3 regions of the Fictibacillus arsenicus genome follow, and region 2 is predicted to be linked to each of the others. Evidence: riboswitches for the same ligand, from Rfam matches in the RefSeq annotation. Region 2 holds a riboswitch; each other region holds the start of a gene.
The links. Region 2 has a riboswitch for S-adenosylmethionine ahead of ABE41_RS00055 (methionine ABC transporter ATP-binding protein). Riboswitches for the same ligand answer to the same signal wherever they lie in the genome.
Positions count from the first base shown of each region.

Region 1: linked by a shared signal. The riboswitch ahead of sfnG (dimethylsulfone monooxygenase SfnG) and the one ahead of ABE41_RS00055 (methionine ABC transporter ATP-binding protein) in region 2 are both predicted to bind S-adenosylmethionine.
Region 3: linked by a shared signal. The riboswitch ahead of metK (methionine adenosyltransferase) and the one ahead of ABE41_RS00055 (methionine ABC transporter ATP-binding protein) in region 2 are both predicted to bind S-adenosylmethionine.

Region 1 is NZ_CP016761.1:886,943-897,996, reverse strand. It holds gene ABE41_RS04770 (MFS transporter) at 1-370, opposite strand, end outside; gene ABE41_RS04765 (lysine N(6)-hydroxylase/L-ornithine N(5)-oxygenase family protein) at 346-1,695, opposite strand; gene ABE41_RS04760 (GNAT family N-acetyltransferase) at 1,670-2,221, opposite strand; gene ABE41_RS04755 (IucA/IucC family protein) at 2,238-4,019, opposite strand; gene ABE41_RS04750 (pyridoxal phosphate-dependent decarboxylase family protein) at 4,016-5,509, opposite strand; gene ABE41_RS04745 (aspartate aminotransferase family protein) at 5,519-6,865, opposite strand; gene sfnG (dimethylsulfone monooxygenase SfnG) at 7,195-8,283, opposite strand; SAM riboswitch class I at 8,515-8,625, opposite strand; gene ABE41_RS04735 (DUF421 domain-containing protein) at 8,769-9,470, shown strand; gene ABE41_RS04730 (GNAT family N-acetyltransferase) at 9,478-9,963, opposite strand; gene ABE41_RS04725 (alpha/beta fold hydrolase) at 10,022-10,831, opposite strand; gene ABE41_RS04720 (type 1 glutamine amidotransferase domain-containing protein) at 10,941-11,054, opposite strand, start outside.
Region 2 is NZ_CP016761.1:7,209-18,262, forward strand. It holds gene serS (serine--tRNA ligase) at 1-1,201, shown strand, start outside; tRNA gene ABE41_RS00050 (tRNA-Ser) at 1,431-1,523, shown strand; SAM riboswitch class I at 2,001-2,108, shown strand; gene ABE41_RS00055 (methionine ABC transporter ATP-binding protein) at 2,176-3,189, shown strand; gene ABE41_RS00060 (methionine ABC transporter permease) at 3,182-3,844, shown strand; gene ABE41_RS00065 (MetQ/NlpA family ABC transporter substrate-binding protein) at 3,860-4,675, shown strand; gene ABE41_RS00070 (deoxynucleoside kinase) at 4,919-5,587, opposite strand; gene ABE41_RS00075 (deoxynucleoside kinase) at 5,584-6,225, opposite strand; gene ABE41_RS00080 (cysteine hydrolase family protein) at 6,343-6,945, opposite strand; gene tadA (tRNA adenosine(34) deaminase TadA) at 7,337-7,837, shown strand; RNA gene ffs (signal recognition particle sRNA large type) at 7,924-8,187, shown strand; gene dnaX (DNA polymerase III subunit gamma/tau) at 8,293-10,002, shown strand; gene ABE41_RS00100 (YbaB/EbfC family nucleoid-associated protein) at 10,017-10,331, shown strand; gene recR (recombination mediator RecR) at 10,341-10,937, shown strand; gene ABE41_RS00110 (YaaL family protein) at 10,955-11,054, shown strand, end outside.
Region 3 is NZ_CP016761.1:2,885,891-2,896,944, forward strand. It holds gene ABE41_RS14805 (MDR family MFS transporter) at 1-2, opposite strand, end outside; gene ABE41_RS14810 (tRNA modification radical SAM protein MnmL/YtqA) at 166-1,131, shown strand; gene ABE41_RS14815 (tRNA 5-(aminomethyl)-2-thiouridylate-methyltransferase MnmM) at 1,128-1,703, shown strand; gene ABE41_RS14820 (tetraprenyl-beta-curcumene synthase family protein) at 2,020-3,090, opposite strand; gene ABE41_RS14825 (alpha/beta hydrolase) at 3,119-3,919, opposite strand; gene ABE41_RS14830 (gamma carbonic anhydrase) at 4,241-4,759, shown strand; gene ABE41_RS14835 (VOC family protein) at 4,749-5,120, opposite strand; gene ABE41_RS14840 (spore coat associated protein CotJA) at 5,261-5,482, shown strand; gene ABE41_RS14845 (spore coat protein CotJB) at 5,488-5,751, shown strand; gene ABE41_RS14850 (manganese catalase family protein) at 5,776-6,345, shown strand; gene ABE41_RS14855 (phosphatase PAP2 family protein) at 6,467-7,003, shown strand; gene ABE41_RS14860 (UDP binding domain-containing protein) at 7,074-7,394, shown strand; gene metK (methionine adenosyltransferase) at 7,676-8,881, opposite strand; SAM riboswitch class I at 9,043-9,172, opposite strand; gene pckA (phosphoenolpyruvate carboxykinase (ATP)) at 9,434-11,017, shown strand.

The DNA.
Region 1 (11,054 bases), 880 kb from region 2:
GCATCAGTATCGTGTACAGCAAAAAGTAACTGCTCTTAAAAATGAGCAAAAGAACACTCGCTGCGACGAACATCTCAAACGTCTGTGAAACCGCCATCCAGAAGCAGGAAAGTCCTGTTCCACATTGGCCGATGATCAGCAGAGTAGAACTGTTTTGCCATTTGTTAGCGATCAGTCCCCAAATCGGGGTGAAGACCACAACAACTAGCCTGCACGTCATAATATAAAATCCCGTTAAATCCGGGTCTGTTATACCAAATACCTTCCTGAAAAATTGCGGATAGAACGGTGATAACAATACTTCTGTACATACGAACAGAAAGACACAGCTTAATAGAAATAGGTTTAGCGTACGGTTGCGGGCTTCCATGCCGGTTCCGTTCCAAAGTTTTGAAACACGTTCCTATGAGTTACAGGATAGATTTCCTGCTCAAAAAGTTTATTGATGATAACTGCGTTTCTGTGTGCACCGAGACCAAGATCTGGAGCACCGACACCGTGAGTGTGAAGCTCACCATTCTGAATAAAGATATGGTTGTTCTCAAGATCTTTCGTCTGCAATCGGTAGTCTTGAGTGATCTGGTAGCGGTTCTTGTGATCCCACTGGATTCTTTCTTGCATATCCATCAAGAAGTGCGGGAATGAAGGTGCATAGCCTGTACCTAAAATGACAACATCAGATTCGAGCTCAAAGACTTCCCTCGTAACATTTTGGCGAAGTGAGAGCAGATGCGTATCTGCATCATTCTCTAAATGAACAAGTTCAGTCATCGCCTGTAAGTGAATTTCAGGTTTCTTTTGCCCAACTGATTTTTCATAAAGCAGATCATAGATATCCGCAATCGTATCCATGCTGATTCCTTTGTATAAAAGGTCTTGCTTTTGCAAAAGCTCGTCCTTCTTGGTTGAGGGAAGCTGATAAAAGAAATTCGTATAATCCGGTGAAAAATATTCAAGCCCAAGCTTTGAATACTCCATCGGGAAAAATCCTTTTGAGCGAGTGAACCAATTCAACGAATACGCATCATTATCCTGAAGCTGAGCAAGATCATAGAACACCTCAGCAGCACTCTGTCCTGATCCGACCACTGTAATTGATCTAGCATTCAATATCTCTTCTCTGCATTCTAAATATTGTGAAGAATGGATGACTTTTGCACCAAGTTTCTTTTCAAGATGTGAAGGTATAGAAGGAATAGTCCCGATTCCAACAGCGAGATGCTTCGTGTAATATGTTTCTGTTTCCCCTGTCTCTTCAGATCTTACGATGACTTCATAAAGTGGAAACTCTGCAAATTCAACAGGCAGAATGTGTTCCACTGCCATTCCAAATCGGCATGAGTTCAGCTGACTTGCTGCCCAGCGGCAATAATGATTGTATTCCTTTCTTGGGATATGGAAGTTTTCCAGAAAATAAAAGTGATACAATCGGTTATGTTCCTGAAGATAGTTCAAGAAAGTGTACTTGCTTTTTACATTTGCCATACTTACCAAATCTGCGAAGAAAGGAACTTGCAGAGTTGTACCGTCGATCAGCATCCCTTTATGCCAATTGAACTCTGTTTTTTTCTCAAAAAACAATGCTTCTTTTCCTCCGGTTTCATCGAGCATTGCCGCGAGTCCAAGATTAAATGGACCGATGCCAACACCGATGATGTCATACACTTTTTCAAGTTGTGGCTGTTTCAAAGACATCTTCCCACCTCCTCTCAAACGTTTCTCTATGGCAATACATGAGCATTCCGGTCTTATCCGGCAAATCGATCGGCTTCACTTTTGTAAAGCCGCACTTTTCAAAAACATGAATCATCTTTTCATTTCGTATGTCAGGTTCTGCGATCACTTTCTCTGTCCCTTGCGACAGGAACTGAAAATGTACGATCGCCCGCAATAAAGGGAGTGCGTATCCTTTCCCAAGATATGCTTCCTCTCCGATTAAAAGGTGAATTCCCTGATCTTCTGAGTGAGGATCATAGTAATCTTCAACGATATCCCCTTTTACCCAATATGCTTCCCAGTAGCTCATTGGAACGCCATCGATCAAGCCCAAATACAAGGTCTGATGCTTATCTGACAAAAATTTCTCTAAATGCTTTTCGTATTCTTTAAACGAAATATTCAGTTTCCAAAACGGAATAACATAAGGCCGCTGCTGCCACTTATGCAAAAGTGAAACATCCCGCTCCAAATCTACTTTTACAAATGATAGTGTTTTTCCAATCGTTGAGTCGTAGAAACTAAATTCTGGTTGCATCTAAAGTCAACACCTTTTGCAATGGGTTTGGGATGTTCGTATAGACTGACTGAGTTTCCATTGAACCAACAAGCTCGTCCATGTCATGAAAGCGTGTAAGCAAGTTAGCTTTGCATGGCAGATGTTCAGAATCTAGCAAACTTCTTAATAATCCGGATTTGCCGCCAGTCAGGTTATCATGATGCAGCAGCCTGTTCCTTAACATTTTCATAAGCTCTGATTCTTCTATAAGACCTGCTGAACCGAATCCGTTGATCAGTCCGAACAGGTGATTCATGAAAAAGTAATAGCGGAACCGTTCTATGGCAACTTCATCGCTGCAGATCGTAACGCTCTTCCGATTCAAGTCAGGCACTTGTTCCACCAATAAATCCGCCTTTGATTCACTATAATAGTAGCCCTGGTTGTCACGATAATAGAATCGAGATGGATAGCCTCCTTCGAGCTGAACAATAGAGTTCTGCTGGTGAGCTTCAAGTGCCACACCATATGTTTCATACAGCCATAACAAAGGATCTAAGCAAATCGTTAAGTATTCTGAGAACCATTCTTTGCTTACTTCTTCGGTTGATCTGTTTTCTTTTTCGGCAAGATCCTGAATGATGGCTGCAATTCGCGAACGTCCGCCAAATCCATGATCCTGGCAAAGCCCCGCTAGCAAACTAGCATTTTGATCGTTCTCATAGAATGGATTTTCTCTGATTACTACTTCAAAGCCCGACGATTCTTTTTCCAAAGGTATGTTTAAGAAGGCTGGATCTTGAATGATTTTAAAAGTGGGAAATACCTCATTAAGTTCTTGCCCGATCTGGGACTGCATGAGCCTCGTCACTTCTACTCCACGATGAAGTTCTTTTTCTAAATTCACACGAAGAGAATTCGTGATTTTTATTGGAACAGAGAATTTGAACATGTATTTAAAATTTCGGTTGTACACAGATCGCATCGATGAAGTAGCTGAAAATGGTTCACCATATGGTCCCATGTAGCTCAGCTTGCCCACTTCTATGTATCTTTGTACGTGCTGATCGTTTAATAAAACCGGTACTTGTAAAGGATGCACGGGTATAAAGACAGACTGGTCATCCTGCTCAATTGTGTTGGTAAACTTTTCATCTTGTTTAAGAAGCTCCAGCGTAATCTCTTCTGCTGTCAAATCATGAGCCGAATCTTGAGCAACAATAGAACGGTCTGCTTTAAAGAAATGCAGCTGGAACGCACCTTTTAGTTCTGGTGAATAAAGTGCTTCTTGCTCCACATTCATGCCTTGCTTACTCTTTGGTGTCGGATGAAGCAGATGGCCGAATAAAAGAGACTGTTCTGCTTCAATAAACGTAAACTCACTTTGCTCTAACTGATCTGCGTCATCTTTACGTTCTTCTAAATAACGGTGAATGTTTCGGCAGCTAAGTATTGTGCGAAGCAGCAGCTCATCTTCTGCATCTTCCCGTTCTTGATCAATTAATAATTCTTTAGATAGAAGCGAAACCAATGTGACGTAATCAAGCGGAATCATTTTTTCATCCGTTTTATAAAAAACCGGGAAGTGGAATAAATGACGCCCTGTTAATGAATAATGCTTAACTGCTGCAAATAGGGATATTTCTTGATTTGTTAATGAGATCTTCAGCCATTTTTCTGGTGTGTCACCGCGCCATTCCACCCTAGCTGGATGATCTTCCGTGAAATTTTGTGTTTCTCTAAGGTAACAGTTTAAAAAACTTTGCATGCTTGCATTTTCTGCTCGTAATTTATGATTTGTCATTGGGTGATCCCCCTGTTTTCGTACTCTGCTGCAAATTGAGAAATGCTATGAAGAATATCTTCAATATCCACGATAGTCGTTCGCGGATTCAGCAATGTAAATTTCAAAAATACTCGGCTCTTCACTTTTGTTTTTGCAACCAATGCCGTACCTGTATGAAGAAGTTTTTTATAAATAAAAGTGTTAATATTGTCCCGTTCTTCAAGGTCATCATTTCTGTAACAGAATACAACGGCATTGATCTCCGGATGCATATTGCACACTTCGAATGTATCTTTTTGATTCATCACTTTAACCGTTTGTTCCGCAAGGTGAAGTGTATAATCGATCATGCTTGCAAAATTCTTTTCACCGACGATTCGAAGTGACATAAAAAGTTTTAATGCGTCAAATCGTCTTGTTGTCTGAACCGATTTGCTTACCAGATGAAAGAGTCCGTCTTCCTCATCGTTTTCAGGATTTAAGTAATCAGCATGATGCGCAACATAACGGAAGTTTTCTTTATTTTTCACGAAGAATGCACCGCAGCTGATCGGCTGATAAAACTGCTTATGAAAATCAATGGTGATTGAATCAGCTTGTTCAATACCAGCGAGTTTGTTCGAATGCTTTTTACTCAGCATCAATGCCCCTCCATAAGCAGCATCAACGTGCAGCCATAGACCGTTCCTCTCAGTTATCACCGCTATATCCTGAATCGGATCGATGCTCCCGAAATCAGTCGTTCCCGCTGTGGCAACGACACACATCGGATATAAGCCTTCAGACTTTAACCGATTTATTTCTTCATTTAATACATTGGCATTCATCTTTTTGTTGTGATCGGTTTCGATGGTTACAACTGCCTGTTCACCTATTCCTAACTGGAACGCTGACTTTTTCACCGTAAAATGAGCATCTTCAGAACAAAGAATACGCATCTTGCCTGCTTCAGGCGGAAGACCTTCCATCTTCACGTTCCAGCTCCACTCTTTTTCGCAGAAATGGTCACGTGCTAACAGTAATCCCATATAGTTGGATTGTGTGCCTCCGCTTGTAAATGTGCCATCTGCCGTATTCGGAAGTCCCAGTTTTTCGCTCACCCACTGGATCAGCCGTTCTTCCAGGTACGTGGCGCTTGAGCTTTGATCCCAAGAATCCATCGATTGATTTAGTACACCGATGATCAGCTCAGCTGCAACTGCTGGAATAAGCGGAGGACAATGAAGATGCCCTATACTTGTCGGGTGTGATACGTGTATGCTGTTTTTAACGATCTTTTCTTTCACTTCTTCAAGGACCATGAGAGGATCATCTCCATCTTTTGAAGCGATAGGCATGGCAAGAATTTCTTTTTCAATGTCATGTGGATGCTTTCCGTTAAAGGCATCTGTATTGTTTTTATAAAATTGGCTCAGCAAATGCTGTGATTCAAACAGGATGTGCTGAAAACTTTGCAATCCTGCTTCACTGTTATTTAGAAAAAAACGGTCAAAATCAGTTGTGTTCATTCTGCACCCCTATTTGAGCGCGGCTCTTACCGCATCTGTAAATATCGCTATCACATCATCCAGCTGTTCTTCAGTAATGATAAGTGGCGGCAGGAATCTGATGACACTTCCATATCTGCCTCCGACTTCCAAAATCAAGCCTCTTTTAAAGCATTCTTTTTGAATGCGGCTCGCTAGTTCAGGATTTGCCGCAAATGTTCCTTTTTGCCCCGACGGGATTTTTGGATTCACAATTTCTGCCCCAACCATCAATCCACGTCCGCGGACATCACCGATCTCAGAAATTTCATTTTGAAGAATAGTTAGTTCCAGCATGAGCTTTTCACCGAGCTCTTTCGCATGCTGTGATAAGTTGTTTTCTTTGATGTATTTGAGAGTAGCTGTACCAGCGGCCATCGCCATCTGATTACCACGGAACGTTCCGATATGTGCTCCTGGTGCCCATTTATCCAGTTCACGGTCATAGATCACAACGGATAATGGCAAACTTCCGCCAATAGCTTTTGATAAAACAACAACATCAGGAATGATGCCTGCATGCTGGAAGGCAAACAGCTCGCCTGTACGGCCAATACCTGTTTGAACCTCATCGATAATAAGCGGAATATTGCGCTCTTTCGTGATTCTGCGTATTTCACGGAGCCACTCAACCGGTGCAGGGATGGATCCGCCTTCACCTTGTACGACTTCCAAGATCATTGCTGCTGGAGGCAAGATTCCGCTTTCCGGATCATATAAAAGGTTTTCGATATATTTGGCACTGATCTTATGAGTGTCATCTCCACCCATCCCAAATGGACAGCGATATGCATACGGGTAAGGCATGAAGTGAACATCTGGCATTAGCCCTTGAACATTTTGTTTCGGCCCTAAGTTACCGGATAGAGCCATCGTTCCATGTGTTGCTCCGTGATACCCACCTTGGAAAGATAGAATGCTTCTTCTTCCCGTCGCTGTTTTTACGAGTTTGATCGCAGCTTCAATCGCATCTCCGCCAGTTGGTCCGCAAAATTGAATCTTTGCTCGTTTCGCGAATTCTTCTGGTAAACTATCAAACACTTCACTTACGAATTCTTCTTTTACTGGCGTCGTTAAATCCAGTGTATGTAATGGACGCTTGTCATGTAGCACTTTTTCAATCGCATCGATCACAACCGGATGATTATGCCCAAGTGCCAGCGTCCCTGCCCCGGCCAGACAATCTATGAATTTTCTTCCATCTGCATCTTTTACATAGATTCCTTCAGCTTCTTCTATAGCAATCGGTATGCGTCTAGGGTAGGATCTCGCGTTTGATTCCCGTTTTTCCTGCTGCTTCAGATAAAGTTCGTTCATTTCCATTTGTAAGGTGCTCATGTTTGCTCCTCCTTGAGATTTTGATTGAATTTAGATTACTGAAAATGATTCTCATTATTAATTACATGTATAACCTTAAATGATAATGATTATCATCGTCAATGATGAATTTTCCCTAAGTTCTTTCCATAAATTTTTAAGGCTGGTAGTGGCGCCTGGGTCTTAAGTCTTACAAACTGAAGAAGAACTACGATTTTAACCCGTGAACTGAGAATTGCTTGTAAAAATTTTAGAATCACTCGTAAAATTCCAGAATCGCTCGTAAATTCTATACAATACAAAACAAAAAAGCCGCCAATGGCGACTTTTTCTCAATATTCGTATCAAATCTAAACAAGCACTCCTTCTTCCTTCAATCTGGTTTCTTTTTCTTTCACCAGCGGTATCACTTTCTCCCCAAAGTCCTTCAAATCTTTTTCATAATGTAAAAAGGCTGTCAAAACAAGGTCCACTCCAAGTTGTTTCAGCTCAATAATGCGGTCAGCTACTTGTTCAGGCGTCCCGATCAATCCTGTCTTAAATCCATCATTGTATTGGACGAGATCTTCGAATGTTGAATTTGCCCACATACCTTCTTTTTCCTTAGAAGATTGCCCCGCTTCTTTTACAGCCTCTCCAAATCCTTCAACGGCTTCAACATCAGCGTTCGATACAATATCACGCAGTACTTGAACAGCCTCTTCTTCTGTATCTCGTACAATGACAAATCCATTGGCCGCATACTTCAAAGTACGACCTTCTTTCTTAGCTAATGCTTTTACTTCTTCGATCTGATTCTTAAAACCCTCAGTCGTGTTGCCGTTCATAAAATACCAATCTGAAACTCTCGCTGCCATTTCTTTAGCAGCTTTTGAGTTTCCTCCTTGAAAGATTGGAGGGGTTGGCTTTTGAACAGGTTTCGGCTTCAAAGGAGCGCCATTTATTCTGTAAAAATCACCTTTAAAAGTTGTCTCTTCTTCTGTCCAAAGACTTCTTATAACTCTAATAAATTCTTCAGAACGGCGATATCGTTCGTCATGCTCCAGCCACGGTTCCCCGTAGCCTGTAAACTCGCCTTTAAACCAGCCGCTTACTACGTTAATCGCAGCACGGCCACCAGAGATATTATCCAGTGTAGCCATCATTTTCGCATAAACACCAGGATGCCATAGACCAGGATGAACGGCTGAAATAAGATTAATCTTTTTCGTTACACTTGCCAGTGCTGCTGCAAGTGTAGCCGCCTCCAGCTGATATTCTGCACCATAGCTGGCAAAGAATCGCGTCTGAAGAAGTGCAAAGTCAAATCCTGATTCCTCCGCGATTTGTGCATAACGTTTATTCGCTTCAAATGTCCAGTCTGTTTCCTGCGGCAGCTTAGATACGACCAAACCTCCGCTTACATTCGGTACCCAATACGCAAATTTCAACTCACTCATTTATTTTCCTCCTCAAGGATTTTTCCCTGAATTGGACGCCATTTCACTTAAAATGATAAAATATTTAAGCGATACTGTGTCCTCCTCAAGGATGATAATCGCAGCCGGGGTGAAAGTACTGCCATACTTTCACTCCTTTTTTAATGCCGTCCACCTCCTTAAAATAATAAAAACCCCTCACTCCAAGAAAAGAGCGAAGGGGTTCGAATATCGAAAAAAGTACCCACTTGCTTCTCATCTTCGGAGCTTATTCCCTAAGCTTCCCTGAAATTGGCACCGTGCACAAATGTGCTGGTTGCCGAGGCTTCACAGGGTCAGTCCCTCCACCTCTCTGGATAAGAAGAAATTCGATTAAGTTTTAATTTAAAATTGATTGTAGCATACCTGCACGAATAGTCAAACTATTTTTATAATTTATTTCTGGTTAAAAAGTCATTTTTTACGACCATACTATATGCATCAAGAATTTACGAGGTGCTAGTATGCTGGATTTTTATCAAGCTCAAGAGAATTTATTGGCGATCGAATGGATTCTAAGGGCAATCGTTGCCTTTTTCTTTATGCTGTTTGCTGTAAAATTGATGGGACAACGATCTTTTTCACAGCTTCGTTTATTAGATTTCATTATGGCTCTCATCTTTGGAAACATCATTGCCCATCCGCTTTCTGACCAGCATCTTGGGCTTAAAGGTTCTCTTATCACAATGTCCGTTCTTGTTATTCTTTATGTGACTACAACCATGACTGGCCTTCATTGGCACCCGCTAAGAAAATTAATAGATCCGGCACCTATTCCGTTAGTAAAGAATGGACAAATTTTATATAAGAACTTAAAAAAAGCCCGAATTTCAATGGATGTTTTATTTTCTGAACTGCGAAAACATAGGGTAATAGATATTCAAGAAGTCGCACTCGCTTTGTTTGAATCCAATGGCACCATTACTTCATTTTTACAGCCGCAATACCAAACCGTTATTCAAAAAGATATAAACTTGCCGCCAAAGCCATTCGATTATCCTCAGGTTGTCATTAAAGAAGGAAAAATCAATCAACAAGAACTTTTGGAAACAGGAAAAAATGAGGCTTGGCTGTTAGATCAAATTCAAAAACAGAATACTATACTGCCTGATATTCTGCTCGCAACACTCGATCATCATGAACACCTTCACGTGATGTATTACAAGTAATTACATGTTATTTTGTACTCTTTTTACGCATAGCTTTTTCCAAAGGCAAACGCCACACTTCTTCCTCTCCAGACATTAGAGTGGTCTTAATGAATCCTAAACTCTCATATAGCTTTTTTGCATGATGATTATCCTGATATACGGTTATCCGGATCTCGCAGCACTGATTAAATGACTTTCTGATCCAAGCGATCATTTCAATAATAGCTGCCCTTCCATAGCCGATTCCTTGATATTTTTTATCAATGATAAACCCGTTAATCCAGTACATATCTGATGTTTCTTTTTCATATGCATGCATAATAAAACCAACCATTTTATCTTCAGCATAGATGGCAAAGGGCAGATACTCAACATCAGGTCCGTCTGGCTTAATAACTTTGGCTAGTGATACAGCAGGAATCGGTGCAAACTTGCTTTGTTCTTCCTTTACACGCAGTCCTAATGCTTCTTCCCAATTGTCGCGAGTTACTTTTTTTAACTCTATCTTCATCTTTTATCTCCTAAATTGTACTTTCCTCTTTTTTCTATATAGAACTGCTCGTTCCTCCTTATCCAATAAACTGGACAATTTCTCTGTTAACTTCTTCCCACTCTTCCCAGAACAGCCCATGACCGCTGTTATTTATCGGAACAAGTTTGGAATTTCGTATTCCTTTCTGCATCGCCAAAGCTAAAGGATATGGACAAACCTGATCATGAACACCATGCAGAATAAGGGTCGGGACTTGAATTTTACCTAGATCAGAAAAAAGCGATTCATCACGCAAAGAGCCTAAGACTGCTGCAGTCGAATATCCTGCAGCTTCTAAACCTAACTGAAAGAACCAGTCGGAAAAAGGAGCCGTTACATATTTAAAGAAAAAAATATCACCGAATCCTTGAAGCATTTTAGGCCGATCTTTATACGTATCAGAGATAAAAGTGTTAACTTCTTCAACGGTATGACCGAATGGGAAATCAGCGCGCTTCGTAAAACTAGGAGCTGCAGCACCAAGCAAAGCAAGTTTTGAAACCCCAAAGCTATTATGTCTTGCCATATACCTGATTGAAATCGCCCCACCAACAGAGTGCCCGACAAGCGTGAAATCCCGTAATTTCAATGTCTGAACAACTGCATAAATATCATCTGCCAATCGATCATATGAATAGCCCGAGTACGGTTTATCGGACTTGCCGAATCCTCTAAGGTCAATGCCGATACATCTAAAACCCATCGATGGCAGCTGATTAAACTGATACTCAAACAGCTTGTGATTCGCAGGCCATCCATGAATAAAAAGAATTGTTTTTTCAGCGCCAGGGTTAACATCTTCCACATAAATCCTGACGTTCTCCTCAACTCTAATATAGTACCCCACAAGAATTCCCCCATTTTAAAATGTCTTTAATAAAATACTCACATTTTTTTAATGGGTGAATAACTAAAAAAACAACCAGCAGAAGCCGGCCGTTTTGTAAATTTATATATTACTTCTTATCAAGGACTTCGATCATGCGAAGCGCTACACTTCTGCTGGACTGCGGGTTTTGTCCGGTAACAAGATTTCCATCTGTAACGGCAAAATCTTCCCATTTACCAGC
Region 2 (11,054 bases):
TTCTGGTTTGGATCAGTTTGAAGCACTTGATCAGCGCCGCCGTGAGTTAATCGGTGAAACGGAGACTTTAAAGTCTAAGCGTAATGAGGTATCTAAACAGGTAGCAGAATTTAAGCGTGAGAAAAAAGAAGCTGACCATCTTATTACTGAGATGCGTGAAGTAGGAGATAAAATTAAGACGATTGATGATGAACTTCGTCAAGTAGAAGAAGATCTTCACGGAATTATGCTGACGCTGCCTAACATACCTCATGAGAGTGTCCCTGTTGGAGAAACAGAAGATGATAACGTACCCGTTCGACACTGGGGTGATGTGCCAGAGTTTTCTTTTGATGCAAAAGCACACTGGGATATCGCAACTGACTTGAACATTGTTGATTTTGAACGAGGAGCAAAGGTTACAGGAAGCCGATTTGCTTTTTATAAAGGTCTTGGGGCACGTTTAGAGCGTGCACTGATCAACTTCATGATGGACCTTCATGAAGACGAACACGGGTATACAGAGGTTCTGCCTCCATACATGGTTAATCGTCAAAGCATGACAGGAACTGGACAGCTTCCTAAGTTTGAAGAAGACGCATTTAAGATTCGTGAAGAGGATTATTTCTTAATTCCAACATCAGAAGTACCTGTAACAAATATGCACCGTGAAGAAATTCTAACGGGTGAGGAGCTTCCAATTACGTATGCAGCATACAGCGCATGCTTCCGTTCTGAAGCGGGGTCTGCTGGACGTGACACACGAGGATTGATCCGTCAGCATCAGTTTAATAAAGTAGAGCTTGTACGCTTTGTTAAGCCGGAAGATTCTTACGATGAGCTTGAAAAGCTGACAGGCCATGCAGAAAAAGTACTGCAGCTTCTAAATCTTCCATACCGTGTACTAAGCATGTGTACGGCTGACCTTGGATTTACAGCTGCTAAAAAGTACGATATCGAAGTATACCTTCCAAGCTACGGTGAATACCGCGAGATCTCTTCTTGCTCTAACTTTGAAGATTTCCAAGCGCGCCGTGCTCAAATTCGTTTCCGCAGAGAAGCGAAAGGCAAGCCTGAGTTTGTTCATACATTAAACGGATCTGGTTTAGCAATCGGACGAACAGTAGCAGCAATTTTAGAGAACTATCAGCAAGAAGATGGAACGGTTATCATTCCAGAAGTACTTCGTCCATATATGGGCAATAAAGAGGTAATCAAGTAAACCAAATAGGGCTATCCAAAGTAAGTTTAACTTACTTTGGACAGCCCTAATTTTTATTTTACGGATGACTTTAACATTGGGTGAGACGCCTCGCAAAAATCTGTTGCCTGGTGCGGAAATCCACAACTTCTAATAGCGACAAAGTTTGCGAAAAAAGATTTTATTTTTTTATAAAATTACGTTGACACTATATTTACTCACATGTTATTATAGTTCTTGTCAGTCACACGGAGGTATACCCAAGTCCGGCTGAAGGGATCGGTCTTGAAAACCGACAGGGGTTTAACGACCCGCGGGGGTTCGAATCCCTCTACCTCCTCCATATACATATTTCAACCTCATCTGAGCTTATCAGGTGAGGTTTTTTGTTGTTTTTATTCATGGCTATTTTCTAAAGGATTGTTGCTTTTGGCTTTTTCTATTTTCATCATTTGCAAGTTGATTGGAGCTCAAGGTGCGTGCCTACCACCTGAGAAGCTTCTCGCTAGGTATGCGACGAGGAAGCCACATCGGTAGCATTTACTTGTAGACGCAGGAGCAAGGATACTTCCATGAAGCGGTCAGGTGGAGACTCCTAATGGCGCAAAGCGGCAGGATGCTCACCGCACGCCCCCTGGAAAGCGAGCAGCCTGGAGCGGAAAATCAACTACTTTCAATGGCAACTTAATTAACTATAAAATAATTTTTCCTTATCCTATAAGGAATGTAAGCGCTAACAATTTAAAGTATTAAAAAATATTATTGACAGAACTTTTCGACAGGTAGTAATATGTCAATTATAACTTAATCAAATAATCAACACTTATTAAGAGAGACTGAGGGATCAGGCCCAATGACGTCCGGCAACCTCCATTATGGAACGGTGCTACTTCCTGCAGAATGATTCATTCATTCTGGAAGATAAGTCGATGTATGTCTATTCGCCCTCTTCCATTGAATGAAGAGGGCTTTTTATATTGAAGGAGGACAGAAATATGATTGAAGTGCGTGATGTAACGAAAATATATTCCGCTAAAGGAAAAGACATTGTTGGAGTCAAGAATGTTTCACTCACGATAGAAAAGGGTGAGATATTCGGAATTGTCGGCTACAGCGGTGCTGGCAAAAGCTCTCTCCTCCGCTGCTTAAATTTACTAGAGAAGCCAACATCAGGCGAAATTTTAATCGACGGTGTCTCCATTACGAAATTATCTAAAAAAGAACTACGGGAAGAGCGGCTTAAAATAGGGATGATCTTTCAGCATTTTTATCTTATTAGTGCAAAAACCGTTTATGAAAATATCGCGTTTGCGTTAAAAGCTGCTGGAAAAAAGAAAGATGAAATTAATCATAAGACTCTTGAGCTCTTACAGATGGTAGGGTTAGAAAATCAAAAGGATCAGTATCCGGCTCAACTGAGCGGCGGTCAAAAGCAGCGGGTCGGAATTGCACGGGCACTAGCCAACGATCCGAAAGTTTTGCTTTGTGATGAAGCTACTTCAGCTCTTGATCCCAACACGACAAAAGCTATTCTTTTACTTCTGCAATCCATCAATAAAAAGCTTGGCATCACAATTGTCCTAATCACACATGAGATGGAAGTCGTAAAAGAGATTTGTCACCGGATGGCAGTGATGCAGGATGGAGAAATCATCGAGACGGGTGATGTTTATAATTTATTTGCACATCCGGAGAAAGAGTTAACGAAAACGTTTATAAGCAGTGTCATACAGATGAATCTTCCGGAACCGCTATTAAAAGGGCGTAAAGGAGTGGTGATTAAAATTCATTTTAAAGGCGCGATTGCAGAAGAAGCAGTCGTCTCTGAACTCTTCCAAAACTTTAAGGTAAAAGGAAATATTCTTCACGGAAAGATTGAATACATCCAGGAAACGCCGCTCGGGATTTTTATTATGGAACTGATAGGGGAAGAGGCAGAAGTTAAGCGTGCCATAGCTTACATTAAAGACCGAATCGAAAATTTAGAGGTGGTGAAACAAGTTGCTTGATTCTTTGTACAGCATCCTGCCAGATTTGAATAAAGCATTTTTTGAGACATTGTATATGGTCGCGATCTCTTTAGGTGTTTCTCTGATCGTCGGCCTTCCATTAGGAGTAGCCCTGTTTGTTACAGACAAAGGATTATTGTTTGAAAACGTCTGGATTAAACAAATTGCAGGTATTTTAGTTAATCTGATCCGATCAGTACCTTTTATCATTCTTCTCGTAGCTCTGCTGCCTTTAACTCAGCTGATTACGGGTACGACGATCGGTCCAACTGCAGCGTCAGTATCATTGTCTGTAGCCGCTATTCCATTCTTCGCACGTCTAGTCGAAACCTCATTAAGGGAGATCGATAAAGGTGTGATTGAAGCGGCGGTTGCCGTAGGAGCAACGCCATGGATGATCATCCGAGAAGTGCTGCTTCCTGAAGCGAAACCTGGAATCGTTCAAGCGATTACGGTCACAGCAATAAGTTTATTAGGCTACTCTGCAATGGCAGGTATTGTAGGTGGCGGAGGAATCGGTGACTTTGCGATTCGATTCGGCTATTACAGATACGACAACACAATAATGTTTACAACGGTTGTTCTGCTGATTGTCATTGTGCAGCTTATGCAGGTTATTGGTGACGGAGTAGCTCGAGCGGTAAATAAAAGATAAAAAAGGGGATTCAACATGAAAAAAATAATACTTACACTATTCACTGCAATTGCTGTACTGGTTTTAGCTGCTTGCTCTTCCACATCAGGGGCATCAAAAGATAAAGAAGTTACCCTTGGAGCAACTGCTGGTCCTTACACAGATATGGTAAACAAAGCGATAAAACCCTCTTTAGAGAAAAAAGGCTATAAAGTAAAGGTTGTTGAATTCAGCGATTATATCCAGCCAAACTTAGCGCTTTCTAAAGGTGACCTCGATGCAAACCTTTTTCAGCACAAAGTGTATATGGAAAATTTCGCAAAAGAAAAGAATCTTAAGCTTTCTGAAGTTGTAATTGTTCCTACTGCCCCAATGGGACTGTATTCTAATAAGTTTAAATCGATAGAAGAGATAAAAGAAGGAAGCACGCTTGCGATTCCTAATGATCCTGTGAACTTAGCACGTACGTTAATCATGCTTGAAGATGCTGAACTTATTACGATAAAAGAAAACATCAATCAGCTGACCGCGTCCGAAAAAGATATTAAAGACAATCCGAAAAACTTAAACTTTAAACCGTTAGAGGCAGCCCAGCTTCCGCGTGCCGTACAAAGTGCGGATGTTGCTGCGGTGCCAGGAAACTTTGCACTCGCTGCAAAAATGGATCTCCTGGACGCGCTTCAGCTTGAAAATATGCCTGATACGTATCGGAATCGTGTAGTTGTGAATACAAAAGATCTTGAATCGGCATTTGCAAAAGATATAAAAGAAGTAGTGGAATCCAAAGAATTTGAAGAAGTAATCGATAAAGAGTTCAAAGGCTTCGGCAAGCCTGAATGGATGAAAAAATAATTTTTCGTAGAAGTGGTTGATTTCCACTCCAGGGTATTCGCTTTCCGCGGGGCGTGCGCTGAGCCTCCTTGGTGCTATGCACCATTAGGAGTCTCACCTGTCCCGCTGATCCCGCAGGAGTCTCGCACCTTGCGCTCCAATCAACTTGTCACTGATGAACATTCAAACATCAATCCTTTAGAATAGAGCCAAAGATAAACAAAAGCCCCAGCTCAAATCATATTGAGCAAGGGGCTTTTTACCTTATAAACGAACTTCTCTTTTCGCTTCGATTTTTTGTGCAATTTTCCCTACGATATGATCGATCGATTCAGGGTTTTCTCGAAGGTCATAGTCGTTAATGTTTACACGGAGTACCGGACATGAGTTAAAAGATGCGATCCACTTTTCATAGCGGTCGTACATTTCTTCCCAATACGATACAGGCGTCTCCTGCTCCATCTTGCGTCCTCGCTTTTGAATACGAGCTAAAATGTCATCTAAAGAACCTTCCAGATAAATCAAACAATCCGGCTGAGGGAAGTAAGGTGTCATCACCATTGCTTCAAAAAGGTGGGTATATGTATCATAGTCTACCTCGGACATATTCCCTTTATCATAATGCATGCGGGCAAAAATGCCTGTATCTTCATAGATGGAACGATCCTGAACGAATCCACCGCCATAATCAAACATTCTTTTTTGTTCTTTAAATCGTTCAGCTAAAAAGAAAATTTGCAGATGGAAGCTCCATCGTTTGAAATCATGATAGAAATTTTCTAAGTATGGATTGTTGTCGACCTTTTCCATTGATGTGCGGAAATTTAATTTATTTGCAAGAGCGTTGGTCAATGTTGATTTACCTGCACCAACCATACCTGCTACTGTAATTACAGCATCATTTGGAATGCCGTATTGGATGAGCTTGTTCATTTTGCAACTTCTCCTTTTTTCAAAGTTGCATCTATTAAGGATAAGATTTTCTCTTTATCCGTTTCATACGCAACAAAATCTAACTCGTCTCCATTGAAAGTCAGCACCGGAATTTCAGGATGCTGTCTTTTAAAGGCGGACATGAATGTATCATAGTCAGCAGCAAGCTGTTCTAAGTATGCAGGCTCCATGTTTTGTTCAATAAACCGCCCGCGCTTTCTAACGCGTTCTAACAAAGTATCGAGGCTGGCATTTAAGTATATGATCATGTTCGGTACAGGCATATCTTCTGTTAAGATATCAAAGCACTGCATGTATTTATTGTAATGACGGTCTTTTAGCGTACGACCGGCAAAGATTCTGTTCTTAAAAATATGATAATCGGAAACGACAGGTATTTGTTTCGCTAAATATTGATCTTGAATATCTTCAAGCTGTTTATACCTGTTGCATAGAAAGAACATCTCGGTTTGAAAACTCCACTCATCGATATCGTCGTAAAATTTTCCGAGAAAAGGATTCTCTTCTACAATTTCCTCTAATAATTGAAATTCAAAGTGCTCAGCAATGGCTTTTGCCAATGATGTTTTCCCTACGCCAATCGGCCCTTCAACCGCGATAAAGGGGGTTGAACTCATCTTCCTTTTCCTCCCTTTCTGTTAACAAAACGAAAAATTACAGACAAAGAATATTGTAGCACACGTTTGGAAAAGGTGGATAGATTATCGGTAAAATTAATCGATAATCACAACTTCTTAATAGATTTTTCTTTGTTTGCTTTTATTAGCTTGCTCGATTATTGCAGTTAGATCTAATTCTTCACTAAGACTTATATCGGCATCAAGTGTTTTTTTCATTAATATTAACGCTCTTTCATTGTCTTCTTCTATATTAGATGCTGTACAATCAGATGGTGCATATATATCGAATCCGCGCATATAGGCGTCATTGGCTGTAAAGAGGACACAGATATTACCTGCAACTCCGCAAATAATCAGTGTTAGGACGTTAAGATCGTTTAATAAAGTGGATAAAGGCGTTGAAAAGAATCCAGAGTGCTTTGGTTTTATTACGAAATAGTCGTCATCGTCTGGCTGCAGCTTTTTTACGAACTCCCCGCCATCTTGTTGCATGCAGTACTCGACGAGTTTTTGTTTATCGGACTGCCATTGTCCGAAATTATCATTTACATAAATAACAGGTATCCCTTCTTTTTTTGCCCGTTTTTTTAGTTTTGATATTTTTTCTGCGATAGGAGCAGATGTTTTTAATAATAGAGGAGCTTCAGGAAAATTAAAGTCATTAATTACGTCAATAATAAGCATGGCGACAGGGATCTTGTTTTCATTCTGAGTCATAGATGTCCCTCTCCTTTATTTTTTATATATGTTCTTTTATAAAAGATTGTTGCTATAAATTAATTTCTTACTTTTCTTCATTGTTAAGTTGATTGGAGCGTAAGGTGCGAGACTCCTCGAAAATGAAAAGTCACATTTTCTTCGTGCGATGTTACGCTGTCGAAGCCTTCCTTGTCCTGCGGGACAAGCGGTCAGGTGAGACCCCGCAGGCGCATGTGCCGAGGAGGCTCACCGCCCGCCCCGCGGAAAGCGAGCATCCTGAAGCGGAAATCAACAACTTACAGAAGCAACAAAGATTGCGATAACAGTTTTATAAAATGATTCCTTTCTTTATTATTTACAAAACCTCTTGTATAATCTCTTAAAACTAAAACTTTGGAGCGGAACGAAAATGGAGATATTAGAAAAAGATGAGTATTTTATGGAACTTGCATTAAAAGAAGCGGAGAAAGCGGCTGAAATCGGTGAAGTCCCGATCGGTGCTGTATTAGTAAAAGGTGAAGAGATTATTTCAAGGGCTCACAATTTGCGCGAAGTCGAACAAAGAGCCATCGCCCATGCGGAATTATTAGCGATCGATAAAGCTTGTAAAGAAATTGGCGCCTGGAGACTCGAAGGGATGACGCTATATGTTACGCTGGAACCTTGTGCGATGTGTTCAGGTGCTATCGTTCTCTCGAGAGTGAACAGAGTCGTATACGGAGCAAAAGATCCAAAAGGGGGCTGTGCGGGTACATTGATGAACCTTTTACAAGAAGACCGCTTTAACCATCAATGTGAAGTAGTATCGGGTGTAAAAGAAGAAGCATGCCGAGAAATCCTTTCAACCTTTTTTAAAAACCTCCGAGATCGCAAAAGGAAAGAAAAGGAAGAGCGGAAGAGAGAGCTTTAAGGCTTGTACGGTTGATTTTTAATGACAGGCATAGTATACTAAATCTTGCACATTTGATTGTGCATCTAACAATGTTATACACTTTGTCGCGCTAGATGGGGAGGTAGCGGTGCCCTGTACTCGCAATCCGCTGTAGCGAGGTTGAATTCCTCTCCTCGGTTAGTTCAACGTATGGCCGACGGACGTAAGTGGTGTTGATGTCCGGGTCCTGCGCAACGGAGACCCATGAACCCTGTCAGGTCCGGAAGGAAGCAGCAGTAAGTGGATCACTTCGTGTGCCGTGGGGCAACCTGGACTGAGCTAACTGCGTCTGTACGCATAGGTTGACTATTCCAAAGAGAGGTGCGCGGCATTCTAATATATAAACAATAACTCATCCTTGTCTCAGGGGTGAGTTTTTTGTAATGTTTCAGTATAATAAAGAGAGAATGAAGTGATTTTAGGGAGGCAAAGGGATGAGTTATCAGGCACTCTACCGTGTATGGAGACCGCAAAGCTTTGAAGATGTGGTCGGGCAGGAACACATTACGAAAACGATTCAAAACGCCTTGATGCAGGACAAGCTTTCCCATGCCTACCTGTTTTCAGGACCACGAGGAACGGGAAAAACAAGCGCAGCCAAGATTATTGCTAAAGCCGTTAACTGCGAGCGTGCTCCAGTGTCCGAGCCTTGCAATGAATGTGATGCATGCAGAGGCATAACGAACGGAACCATTTCTGATGTACTTGAAATCGATGCAGCTTCAAACACAGGCGTTGATGATATTCGTGACATACGGGATAAGGTTAAGTTTGCTCCTTCATCGGTAACGTACAAAGTCTATATTATTGATGAAGTACATATGTTATCCACTGGGGCGTTTAATGCTTTATTAAAAACGCTGGAAGAACCGCCAAGTCATGTTATTTTTATTTTAGCAACGACAGAGCCGCATAAAATCCCAGCTACGATTGTTTCAAGGTGCCAGCGCTTTGATTTTAAGCGGATTTCATCTCAGTCTATTATCGGACGGATGAAAAAGGTCGTCGACGCAAACGGGACAGAAGTCGAAGAAGAAGCATTGCAATTACTGGCTCGTGCTGCTGAAGGCGGTATGCGTGACGCATTAAGTCTGTTAGACCAGGCAATCTCCTACAGCGATGAGAAGGTACGGGTAGAGGACGTTCTATCTGTAACAGGATCAGCTTCCCAAAAGCATCTTTCAGATATGGCAGAAGCATTTTTAGAAAAAGATGTCTCCAAAGCTCTCACGATTTCATCAGATCTTTTACAAGAAGGAAAGGATCCTGTCCGTTTCTTAGGAGATCTGATCTATTACTATAGAGACATGCTTCTGTATAAAGCGGCGCCTCAGCTTGAAGAGCTATTGGAGCGTGTTTCGACAGATGAGTCGTTTGAACATCTAGCCTCATCGACTGAAACAGAAAGTATCTATTCGATCATCAGTCAATTGAACCAGGCTCAGCAAGAGATGAAATGGACCAATCATCCTAAAATCTTTTTAGAAACTACGTTCATTAAAATATGTTATCAAAAACAAGCAGGTGGTTTGGCACAGGCGGAGTATCCTTCTGTTGAACCTCTTTTGCAAAGAATTGAACAGCTTGAGCAGGAACTATCTAAGATGAAGCAAGGCGGATGGGCTCAAAGCGGCTCTAGTTCTTCCGAGCAGGAAACACCTAAAGAAAAAAGGGTTATTCGAACACAAGGCGGAGCATCCCATGGTCAAGTAAAAGAGATGCTGAAAAAAGCAAAAAAACCAAACCTCGTGCAATTAAAAGGCATGTGGGACGAAATTTTAGATAAGATCCGCTCGGAAAAAGTAAGCGCCTATGCACTGCTGTCTGGAGCAGAACCAGTAGCATGTTCAGATCAATTATTCCTGCTATCATTTCAGCACGAAATTCACAGGCAGATGGCTTCACAAGATAACAACAGAAGCTATGTTGAAGGGGCAGTTTATAGTACAATAGGAAAGAACCTGTCCATGCTGTCCATTTTGGATCCGGAATGGCAGAAACTAAAAGCTGAATTCATTAAAGAGCAACAGCAAGGCCAGCCGTCTGCTGAAGAGCAGAAAACAAAAGATGATCCACTTATTACAGAAGCGATCAAATTGGTTGGCGATGATTTAATTGAGATAAAAGAAGAAGAGAACGAATAAGGAGGAGTTTTAAGATGAAAGGCAACATGAACAATATGATGAAACAAATGCAAAAAATGCAGCGTGATATGGCAAAGGCTCAAGAGGAGTTAAAAGATAAAGTAATCGAAGGTACTGCTGGCGGCGGAATGGTTACTGTTAAAGCTAACGGCCATAAAGAGATCGTTGATATTGTGATTAAAGAGGAAGTTGTAGACCCGGATGATATTGAAATGCTTCAAGACCTTGTGTTAGCGGCTACGAACGATGCACTTAAGAAAGTAGACGAAATGGTTTCACAAGACATGGGCAAATTCACTAAAGGGCTAAACATTCCTGGTTTATTCTAGGAGTTATTCATGTATTATCCTGAACCGATATCAAAACTGATTGAAAGCTTTATGAAATTGCCGGGCATCGGACCGAAAACGGCGGTTCGCCTGGCATTTTTCGTATTGGATATGAAAGAAGATGACGTTCTCGACTTTGGCCGTGCGCTGGTCAATGCAAAACGGCAGCTAATCTATTGTTCCAATTGTTTTCATATTACTGACCGTGATCCTTGTATGATCTGCGATGATTCTAGCAGAGACCGTTCGACTATTTGTGTCGTACATGATTCAAAAGACGTTATCGCAATGGAAAAAATGAAAGAATTCCGAGGTCTTTATCACGTTCTTCACGGAGCGATCTCTCCTATGGATGGTATTGGTCCTGAAGACATAAAAATCGCTGAGCTCTTAAAACGTTTGACTGACGAAGGAGTTCAGGAGATTATTATGGCGACGGATCCAAATATTGAAGGAGAAGCAACGGCTATGTATATGGCACGGCTTCTAAAACCCACAGGTATTAAAATTACCCGTATCGCTCATGGACTCCCAGTTGGCGGGGACTTAGAATACGCGGACGAAGTTACACTATCCAAAGCGCTTGAAGGCAGAAGAGAAATCTAACTAAAGGGGTTTGCTACATGTTTTTTTCCCGTAAAGGGCGCTTGAAGCGGTCCGGAGATCAACAGTTGCTCCAAAGTCTTGATGAATTAAAAATAGAATGGATGCATCAGAAAGAAA
Region 3 (11,054 bases), 1.2 Mb from region 2:
ATGAAGATCCCCCGCTTACCATGATGTCATAAAAACCCTTCTGTATTTTAGTCCTTTTTCCTGAACTTTACAACGAAAATAAATTACAGCTATTTTGCCGCTCATCCCTTGTACATGCTACAATTGTCTTGGTGCTCTTCACCGGGGAAAAAAGGAGTGAACAGGTTGATACACCTAATAGAAAAACCCGCTTATTTTGGCGATAAAAGATATTACACGTGGAACCACCATTTAAAATCTCACTTCGGAGAAAAAATTATCAAAATCCCTTTAGACGGAGGATTTGATTGTCCAAACCGAGATGGAAATGCGGCTTTCGGCGGCTGTACATTTTGTTCGCAAAGCGGTTCAGGAGATTTTGCGGGGAATCGCCGTGATGATATTATTACACAGTTTCATACAGTAAAAGAACGCATGCAATCTAAGTGGAAAAAAGGAAAGTATCTAGGCTATTTCCAGGCTTTTACGAACACATACGCTCCTGTTGAAAAGTTAAAAGAAATGTACGAGACGGTTCTTGAGCAAGAAGATGTTGTTGGTCTAGCTATCGCTACTCGTCCTGACTGTCTTCCTGATGATGTCGTGGAATATCTGGCTGATTTAAATAAACGTACGTATTTGTGGGTTGAACTGGGGCTTCAAACCGTACATGAAAGAACTGCTATGCTTATTAATCGTGCACACGATTATCAGACATACGTTGAGGGTGTTAACAAACTGCGGAAACACAATATTAGAGTCTGCTCCCACATCATTAATGGACTACCGCTCGAAACGCCTGAAATGATGATGGAAACTGCACGTGAAGTTGCAAAACTGGATGTTCAAGGTATTAAGATACATCTATTGCATCTATTAAAAAAGACTCCGATGGTAAAGCAATATGAACAAGGCATGCTTGATTTTCTTGATTTTGAAACATATGTAAACCTTGTATGCGATCAGCTCGAAATTATTCCTCCAGATATGATGATTCACCGTTTAACGGGTGATGGTCCTTCTGATCTCTTAATTGGACCTATGTGGAGTTTAAATAAGTGGAAAGTGCTTAATGCCATTGAAAGCGAACTGAAACGCAGAAACAGCTTTCAGGGGAAATTTTATTTAAAAGACGAGGTGAACTCTTTATGAAATTAGAAGGTGTTCTCCCTTTTGCAAGAACTCTTCTTCGTTCATTTTGTTCGCAAGGTGATATCGCTATTGATGCTACATGCGGCAATGGCAATGATACTTTGTATTTATCAAAGCTAGTAGGTAAAGATGGACAAGTATTTGCTTTTGATATTCAGGAGCGGGCAATTGAAAAATCTAAACTGCGGTTAACAGAAAACCAAGCTGATGATAATGTAACGTTTTTTCACGCTTCGCATGATGAAATGATAAAACAGCTTCCTGAGTTCGCAATAGGTAAAGCCTCAGCTGCGATTTTTAACCTTGGCTACTTGCCTGGAAGTGATAAGTCGATCACAACAAAAGGTTCTTCTACAATCGATGCGATCAAACAGCTGCTTCATATATTAAAACCTGAGGGCATCATCATATTGGTAATTTATCATGGTCATGAAGAAGGAAAACGAGAGAAAGATCTTGTGTTGGATTTTGTGAAAAATCTTGATCAGAAAAAAGCACACGTACTGCAGTATGATTTCATTAATCAAAAAAACGATCCTCCATTTGTTGTAGCGATCGAAAAAAGAGGCTGATATCAACGTACTTATGTTGATTCCCTTTTTATTTGGCTCTTCTTTAAAAGATTGCTTACTTAGTTCATTCTCTTCATTGTTAAGTTGATTGGAGTGCAAGGTGCGTGCCACCTACCTGATTACACTTCATGCAAGGCATGCGACGAGGAAGATGGCTTCGATAGGATTTCTAGCAGACGCAGGAGCACACATGCTTCTTTGACCCACAGGCTTACATATAAAGGAGGCTCACCGCACGCCCCGCGGAAAGCGAGCATCCTGGAACGGAAATCAACCACTTACAAGAACAACAAAGATTGCAATAACAGTCTTTTTATTACGAAAGCGATGGCTTTAATTTCTGGTACACTTTTCGGTTTACGTAAAAGAAGTAGCTCGTTGCGCCTCCTACTTTTACAAGTTGTGATGCCATTTTTTTAATCACCGGGCATTCAGAAACTTTGCGGTCTGCTAAATAAATTCCGAGCAGGCCTCTTTGGATTAGTCGATGAAATTTTGAATTGGGTAATTTCGAACAGCTGCTTTCCGCTTCTTTTGCGAAATAGACCATGCGCTCAAGCATGTGCTGTTCATTTTTATAGTACGTACAAAAGTTAAGATCCCCTTCAAGCTTGTCCTCATTTTGATCAATAAAATAATCCAGCAGAATATGTAATCCCTGCAGCCAAGGGAAGTAACCTTTTGTAATTGTTTTGGCAGATTCTTTTGTGAAATCGCCTTGAAAAGCATAGCTGACGAGACAAAAGATACCAAGTGTCGAACCAGCACAAGCGGAGAATTCATACCATGTTATATCAGGCAGAACAGACTGATATTCCCCAAACCAACTGATCAGACGAGGTTCCCTTTCCTGCACCACAACATGCTTATGAACTTGAAGATCGCAATAAATTTGGGCAAGTCCTATCAGCTCACTTGCAATGTTCGGATATGCCTGCATTTCCGATAATACCTTTTGACAGGCTAATACAAGATCAGCAAGGTATCCGCCGTCCTCTTGCTCATCCCTGTACCTGTAGTAGTTAACTGGTTTTACCCCTGGACTAAGTGCATGGAACATACTTTCATGAAGTGCCCTGAAGTCCTTTTCACTAAGAGAGGTACTCCGATCACAGAGGTTATCTAAATAATCACTGATCGTTTGGTAAGCTACTACAAATTCTATGGCTTTTTTTCGATGCTGTCCGGCGAGAAGAGTAAGGATGGCGCCGCCTTCACAGTGAAACATCTTATTCGAAATGCTGCTTAAAGCCTGCTGCCTCAATTCAGGATCAGGTATTTTCTCTGCTTGATCACGCCAATCTTGTAGCAGCTGGCTGACAGTTGGAAAAACTTTCGTGTAAACGGAATACATCAATCCCCATGGGTGAACCGGAACTTTGTTCATATAGATGCTCCTTTTGATTATTCTTTCTTTACCTTTTTCCTTTATTGGCTTCACTATGCAGATATAAAAATCTTTTTACGTATTCAAAGACATTTTCCCGCTCAGGTTCGTTTAAAACTTCGTGATACAGTGAAGGAAATTCTTTATACCATTTCTCTTCTAGATAAATGCCATTAAACCAGCGTTTTACGGCATCCTTATCTACAATTAAATCGTCACCCGCCTGAAGCAGCAGTAATGGGATGTTTGGAAAGGATTTATAATGTTCGAATGCATGCTTAATTGAAGCCGTCAGTTCCCGATACCACCTTACTGAAACTTTTTTAACGATTAATTTATCCTCTTTATCCCTTACTCTTATCTCTTCATTTCTTGTTGCACTGCCTTCTGGCAAGTTTGTTGCAAGCCTTACACCAGGTGCGAATTTGTTCAATAACCGTGAAAGGGCTTCTTTTCCTTTTGAAGGATAATGAACTAACCCAAGACAAGGTGAAGATAAAACAACAGCCTGAACATCCAAGTTCCTCTCCATTAACGTACGTATAACAGCGAGTCCGCCCATACTGTGACCTAATATATACACTGGCAATCCAAGTTTTTTACCCTCTAGAAACCAGTTCTCAATTGTAAAGATGTACTCATCAAATGTATCGATGTGTCCTCTTCTTCTCGTTGTTGTGCCTTGACCTGGGAGATCTCCAGAAACACAGTGAAAACCGGACTCATTCAATTGCTTTATAACCCAGTCGTACCTTCCATGATGTTCGTTTGCACCATGTACGACTACAATCGTACCTTTAGCTTCCCCATCTGTCGTCCAAGTCCACATATATTCCACCCTCTTCCCTATTCATATAGGTATACGATTTGCTAAACTATACTTAATTAATGGCTCATTTCTAAAAGATTGTTGCAGTGCTTCTGAACATTTTTTGTTGAGTACGCTTCTTTGACTAGTTGGTTGGAGCGCAAGATGCGAGACTCCTGCGGGATCAGTGGGACAGGTGAGACTCCTAAAGGCGCAAAGCGCGAGGAGGCTCACCGCCCGCCACGCGGAAAGCGAGCATCCTGGAGCGGAAGTCAACAACTTCTAATAGCCACAATGTTTACGAAAACAGCCTAATTAATAAAAATACAGGATGTGTATACAATGATTTATCCTTATGGAGACAAGAAACCTAAAATTTCTGAAACTGCGTTTATTGCAGACTATGTGACAATTACAGGTGATGTTCAGATTGGAGAGTACTCTTCTATTTGGTTCAACACATCAATTCGGGGGGATGTTTCCCCCACAAAAATCGGCAATTATGTAAATGTACAAGATAATTCTGTACTTCATCAAAGTCCGAATCGCACACTACAATTAAAAGACGGGGTAACAGTTGGTCATAGCGTTATTCTGCATAGCTGTACTATTGAGGAAAACGCATTAATCGGCATGGGTTCATTGGTGCTTGACGGAGCACATATCGGTAAAGGTGCCTTTATAGGTGCAGGAAGTCTTGTACCTCCCGGAAAGGTTATACCGCCAAATACTCTTGCTTTCGGAAGACCGGCAAAAGTAATACGTGAATTGACAGAAGAAGATATTAAAGATATGGATCGTATACGTCGGGAATATTATGAAAAAGGACAATACTATAAGACACTTCAGACTAAACGTTAAATTCGATTAAGTTTCCATCAGGATCACTCACAAATACCTGATGCCAATCGGTTTTATTGTTTGGTTTATTTACATATTTAACACCGTGTGCGTCAAGAGTCTGGATTAGTTTATCCATATCTTCAACCCTAATCGCAAAATGACCGTCTCTGCTGTCAATTTCGGTCGTGTTTCTTCTGGCTTTTCCTTTATTGTGAACAATTAAATGAAGCTGTGTATCGCCAATATCATACCAAACGCCCGGAAAATCAAATTGAGGGCGTTTTTTATTTTGTTTAAAACCTAAGATACCTTCGTAAAAATATAATGATTCCTTCAAGTTTGTAACCAGTAGTGAAACATGATGTATTCCTTTGTACATGTGCTCTACACCTCATCTTCAAATCATGATTTGCCCATTATTTTATCACAATTAATCAAAAATAGAGATTTATTAGTGCTTAAACACCACCCTTAATGAATATCTTTATAAAAGTAAACTTTATGAAGGGATGGTTTTAGATGAATAGAAACACACCTGTAAAATCCTATACTCCTTATCATAGTCCTTTCGATCCTTGTCCGCCTATTGGCAAAAAGTATTATTCCACTCCTCCAAATTTATATATGGGTTTTCAGCCATATGATCTTCCGCAGTTTCCGCCAAAAGAAGCATTGCGAAAAGGTACACTTTGGCCTGCCTTTTACGATTATTATGAAAATCCGTATGAAAAAAGGGGGTAACTGCGATGCAGCAGACATTGCCAGAAGAATTTTATCAATGGATGGAAGAGCTCCAAGCTGTTGATTTTGTACTCGTGGAGCTTACTCTATATTTAGACACTCATCCACAAGATCAAAATGCCGTTCACCAGTTCAACCAATATGCGCAACAAAGAAAAAAAATAAAAAGAGCGATAGAGTCAAAATACGGACCGCTTCAGCAATATGGAAACAGTTATTCCGGAATGCCCTGGAATTGGAGCAGCGGTCCTTGGCCCTGGCAGCTTTAAAAAGGTTAAGGGAGGTTCACGTAAATGTGGGTTTATGAGAAAAAACTGCAATACCCGGTAAAAGTAACATCATGTAATCCAAGACTAGCAAAATATTTAATCGAACAGTACGGCGGATCTGATGGTGAACTTGCTGCTGCACTTCGATACTTAAATCAGCGGTATACAATTCCTGATAAAGTAATCGGTCTATTAACGGATATCGGTACAGAAGAGTTTGCACATCTAGAAATGATCGCAACAATGATCTACAAGCTGACGAAAGATGCAACACCTGATCAAATAAAAGCAGCAGGAATAGAAGATCATTACGTTAACCATGATAGTGCTTTGTTTTATCATAATGCAGCAGGTGTACCTTTTACTGCAAGTTACATAGCAGCAAAAGGGGACCCGATCGCTGACCTTTATGAAGATATAGCTGCAGAGGAAAAGGCCCGGGCTACCTATCAATGGATTATAAACATGTCAGATGACCCCGACTTGAATGATTCTCTTCGTTTCTTAAGAGAAAGAGAGATTATCCACTCCCAGCGTTTCCGGGAAGCTGTTGAAATATTAAAAGAAGAACGAGACCGGAAAATATTTTTCTGATTTTTACCGTCCAGCGTTTTTGGACGGTTTTTTTTATAAATATTTACACTGCCTTCATTTCTCCATAACAATTTTATTTTATGATGAACATATCAAGCTATAAAATAAAGAGGGGATATTAATGGCAAAAGTTATTAATTGGCTTTACGAAAAAGAATGCACATTTTTCCGGCTTATTAATGGACGAATGCACAGAAGTTCCATGGATCGTTTCTTTCATGTGTGGACTCATCTTGGCGGCGCAACTGCTACGATCTCAACAGCTGTTCTTCTTTTATTGCTCCTCCCTGCACATTTAAAATCATGGGGAGCTGTCTGTATGGTTTCACTCATCATCAGTCACATCCCAGTTATGATTTCGAAAAAAATATATCCTCGGAAGCGTCCATACTTGAGCCTTCCCGATACGAATATCGGAGACAATCCGTTGAAAGATCATTCTTTCCCTTCTGGTCACACAACAGCCATTTTTTCTATTGTGACACCTCTTATCCTATTAAACCCGTTTTTGGGCGTGTTTCTGCTTTTCGCAGCTCTCTTGGTAGCTATTTCACGGATGTATCTCGGGCTTCATTACCCTACTGATGTTCTTGCCGGGATTGTTCTCGGCATAAGTTCAAGCTTTGTTTCATTGTTCTTAGTAAAGCTTTTTTCCTAGCTAGCCTAATTTTATGTTGGAATTCCCCGTAAAGACCTGAAACATTATGAAATGGAAAAATCGTTAACTCGTGAACGAGGGAGCTCGAGTGACTGCATTCGATCCGCTCGTTAGAGATTTTCCCGTAGAAGGTGTGCAAATTGCCCATACTTTTGAATCAGCCATTACTGATTCGGAAATTACAGTTATCGTTACTGAATGGGATGATTTTATACAACTTTTGCAAGCAGAAAATATCAGAAGAATGAAGCAGCCTGTTATTTTTGATGGGAGAAACATGTTTACTCTTGAAGAGGTCAGAAATGCTGCTGAACAGCATCCTTTGCATTATGAGTCAATTGGAAGACCACAAGTTAGCAGTTTAGGTGTTAAAAATAAGCTATTTGTATAAAAAGATGCCTGCCATTGAAAAATGGCAGGCTTTTTCATGTTTAAGCTATATCGGGGGAAGATTTAGCGGCAGTTTAGGGTAAATAAAGTCCCTTTTCCCAATACCCCTTTAGGTATAGGAAACGATAATTCCATGGTTAATCACTTTTTTCCCACGTTAAATGGAATAATCCCACGTTATTTTTAAAATAACCACAAGTCGACACATCTCGTCAAACTTCGCAGCTCAAAGACCCAAAAACAAAAACAGACTCCCTTTTAACAAGAGTCTGTTTTATCACATTAAATATTTGCTTGGTTCTTAAGCTCTTCTGCTTTGTCAGTTTTCTCCCATGGAAGATCCACATCTGTACGGCCAAAGTGACCATATGCAGCAGTTTGCTTGTAGATCGGACGGCGAAGATCAAGCATCTTGATGATTCCAGCCGGACGAAGATCGAAATTGTTGCGAACTAATTCTACAAGAACTTCTTCTGATACTTTACCCGTTTCAAAAGTGTTTACAGCAATTGATACAGGCTGAGCCACACCGATCGCGTATGCAAGCTGAACTTCAACTTTATCTGCAAGACCTGAAGCTACGATGTTTTTCGCAACATAACGAGCAGCGTACGCAGCTGAACGGTCAACTTTTGTAGCATCCTTACCAGAGAATGCTCCGCCACCGTGACGTGCATAACCGCCGTAAGTATCAACGATGATCTTACGTCCAGTTAGACCAGCATCACCTTGTGGTCCGCCGATAACGAAACGGCCTGTAGGGTTAATGAAGTATTTTGTGTTCTCATCAATTAACTCAGCAGGAACAACTGGCTTGATCACTTTTTCTTTAATGTCTTTCTGAATTTCTTCAAGTGTGTTCTCTGGGTGGTGCTGGGTAGAAATAACGATTGTATCAATACGTACTGGCTTGTCGTTCTCATCATATTCAACTGTTACTTGAGTTTTTCCATCTGGACGCAAGTAAGGAATTTCTTCAGACTTACGTACTTCAGTAAGACGGCGAGATAATTTATGAGCTAATGAGATTGGAAGAGGCATAAGCTCTTCTGTTTCATTACAAGCAAAACCGAACATTAGACCTTGATCACCTGCACCGATCGCTTCGATCTCAGCATCTGTCATAGAGCCTTCTCTTGCTTCTAGCGCTTGGTCTACACCCATCGCGATATCAGCAGATTGCTCATCGATAGAAGTCAGTACTGCACAAGTTTCAGAATCGAAACCGTATTTTGCACGGTCATATCCTATTTCTTTAATTGTTTCACGTACAACTTTTGGGATATCTACATAAGTAGAAGTTGTGATCTCACCAGCAACAAGTACAAGACCTGTTGTAACAGATGTTTCACATGCTACACGTGCATTAGCATCACTAGCTAAAATTTCATCTAGAATTGCATCTGATATCTGGTCACAAATCTTATCCGGATGACCTTCTGTTACCGACTCAGATGTAAATAAACGACGACTAACTTTTTTGGACAAATTAATATCCTCCCTTAATTGCTTTCAGTATGATACGGTACTTTATTCTTATCTATTTTGTATTGTTTATGTTCTTAACTTGAAAAAGGCATAAAAAAAGCCCTTCCCTGTTTCACATATCATTCACGAGGGAAAAGGTTTAAAATAAAAATGCCTTCATCCTCTTATTGTCCAAGGTTATTTTCACCTTGCAGGTTAGCACCTTTTCATTTTAAGCAGATTATAAACTCCGCTTTCATGTCGGTTGCTGGGTTTCATAGGGCCTGTCCCTCCACCTACTCAGAATAAGAGTAGCCGTTCTCGAAATATAATAGCGCAATGACTTTATGATGTCAATAGAAATCCCTTTAATATCAATAAGAAGAAGCTGAATTTCGCACTTTTTTGATATCGCTTTCAATATGATGGAGATTCCTGGTGTATTTAAGCCTTTTTTTCTGGATTAAGAACTTTTCTGATGCGCTTTCATAAAATAGTATACATTATTTAAATTAATGTGTTATACTAATTTTCGAATATATCACTCTAGGATAAAGGATGGTACTGTCTGATATGAATACTTTGGAATTTACGACAACCTTAAATGAACTTGTGACCCGTGAAACAACTCACCAGAACTTGCCTGTTCCGGTTTTAGTAGAGAAATCATTAACAAGAAAAGAAGGCATTCTTACTTCTACAGGTGCACTTCGAGCAACCACGGGGAAATACACAGGCCGGTCCCCTGAGGATAAATTTATTGTTGAAGATGCATCCGTAAAAAAATCCATTGACTGGGGCAAAGTAAACAAACCATTTTCACCTGAAAACTTTGATAAATTATATAAAAAAGTACTTCAATACTTAGGCACTAAAGAAGAGTTATTCTTATTTAAGGGGTTCGCAGGGGCAGATCAAGAGTACCGTCTTCCTATTCAAGTTATTAACGAATATGCATGGCACAATTTATTTGCACATCAAATGTTTGTGCGTCCAAATGAAACAGAACTTGCTTCACATGAATCTCAATTTACAGTAGTTTCAGCTCCTGGATTCCAAGTAAATCCTGCTGATGATGGAACAAACTCTGAAACGTTTATTATTATTTCTTTTGAAAAACGAATCGTATTAATCGGCGGTACAGAATACGCTGGTGAGATTAAAAAATCAGTATTCTCTGTTATGAATTACTTGCTTCCTGAAAAAGGGATCCTTTCTATGCACTGTTCAGCCAACGTTGGAAACGAAGGTGATGTAGCTCTTTTCTTCGGCTTGTCCGGAACAGGGAAAACAACACTTTCTGCTGATCCTAACCGACGCTTAATCGGAGACGATGAGCACGGATGGGCTAACACTGGAGTATTTAACGTCGAAGGCGGATGCTATGCAAAGACAATCGATCTTTCCAAAGAAAAAGAGCCGCAGATTTGGAATGCCATTCGTTTTGGAAGTGTATTAGAGAATGTAATGATCGATGATGATTCTCGTATTGCGGATTATAAGGATTCCACATTAACTGAAAATACAAGAGCGGCATATCCTGTTGATGCCATTCCAAACATCATTCAGCCAAGTGTGGCAGGTCATCCAAATACAATTATCTTTTTAACAGCTGATGCTTTTGGAGTATTGCCTCCAATCAGTAAATTAACAAAAGAACAAGCGATGTACCATTTCTTATCTGGATATACAAGCAAGCTTGCTGGAACTGAAAGAGGAGTTACCTCACCGCAAGCAACTTTCTCAACATGTTTTGGTGCTCCATTCCTTCCGTTGCCTGCAACTGTTTATGCAGAAATGCTAGGCAAGAAAATCGATCAGCATAATGTTCAAGTATTCCTTGTTAACACAGGCTGGTCTGGCGGTGAATATGGTGTCGGAAGCCGTATGAATTTATCTTACACTCGTGCTATGGTTCAAGCGGCACTTGAGGGTGAACTGACATCTGTTGAAACTGTTGTAGATCCTGTATTCGGACTTCACATTCCAACACATTGCCCTGGTGTCCCTGACCAAGTTCTTCAGCCAAAGAAAACATGGGATAACCCTGAACAGTATGATATAAAAGCAAAAGAACTTGCTGCTAAATTTAATGCTAACTTTGAAAAATTCAAATCCGTTTCTTCTGAAATCACGCAAGCAGGACCACTCGCTTAATCATCTTAAATCAACCCTCCCTTATCCAGCGGGAGGG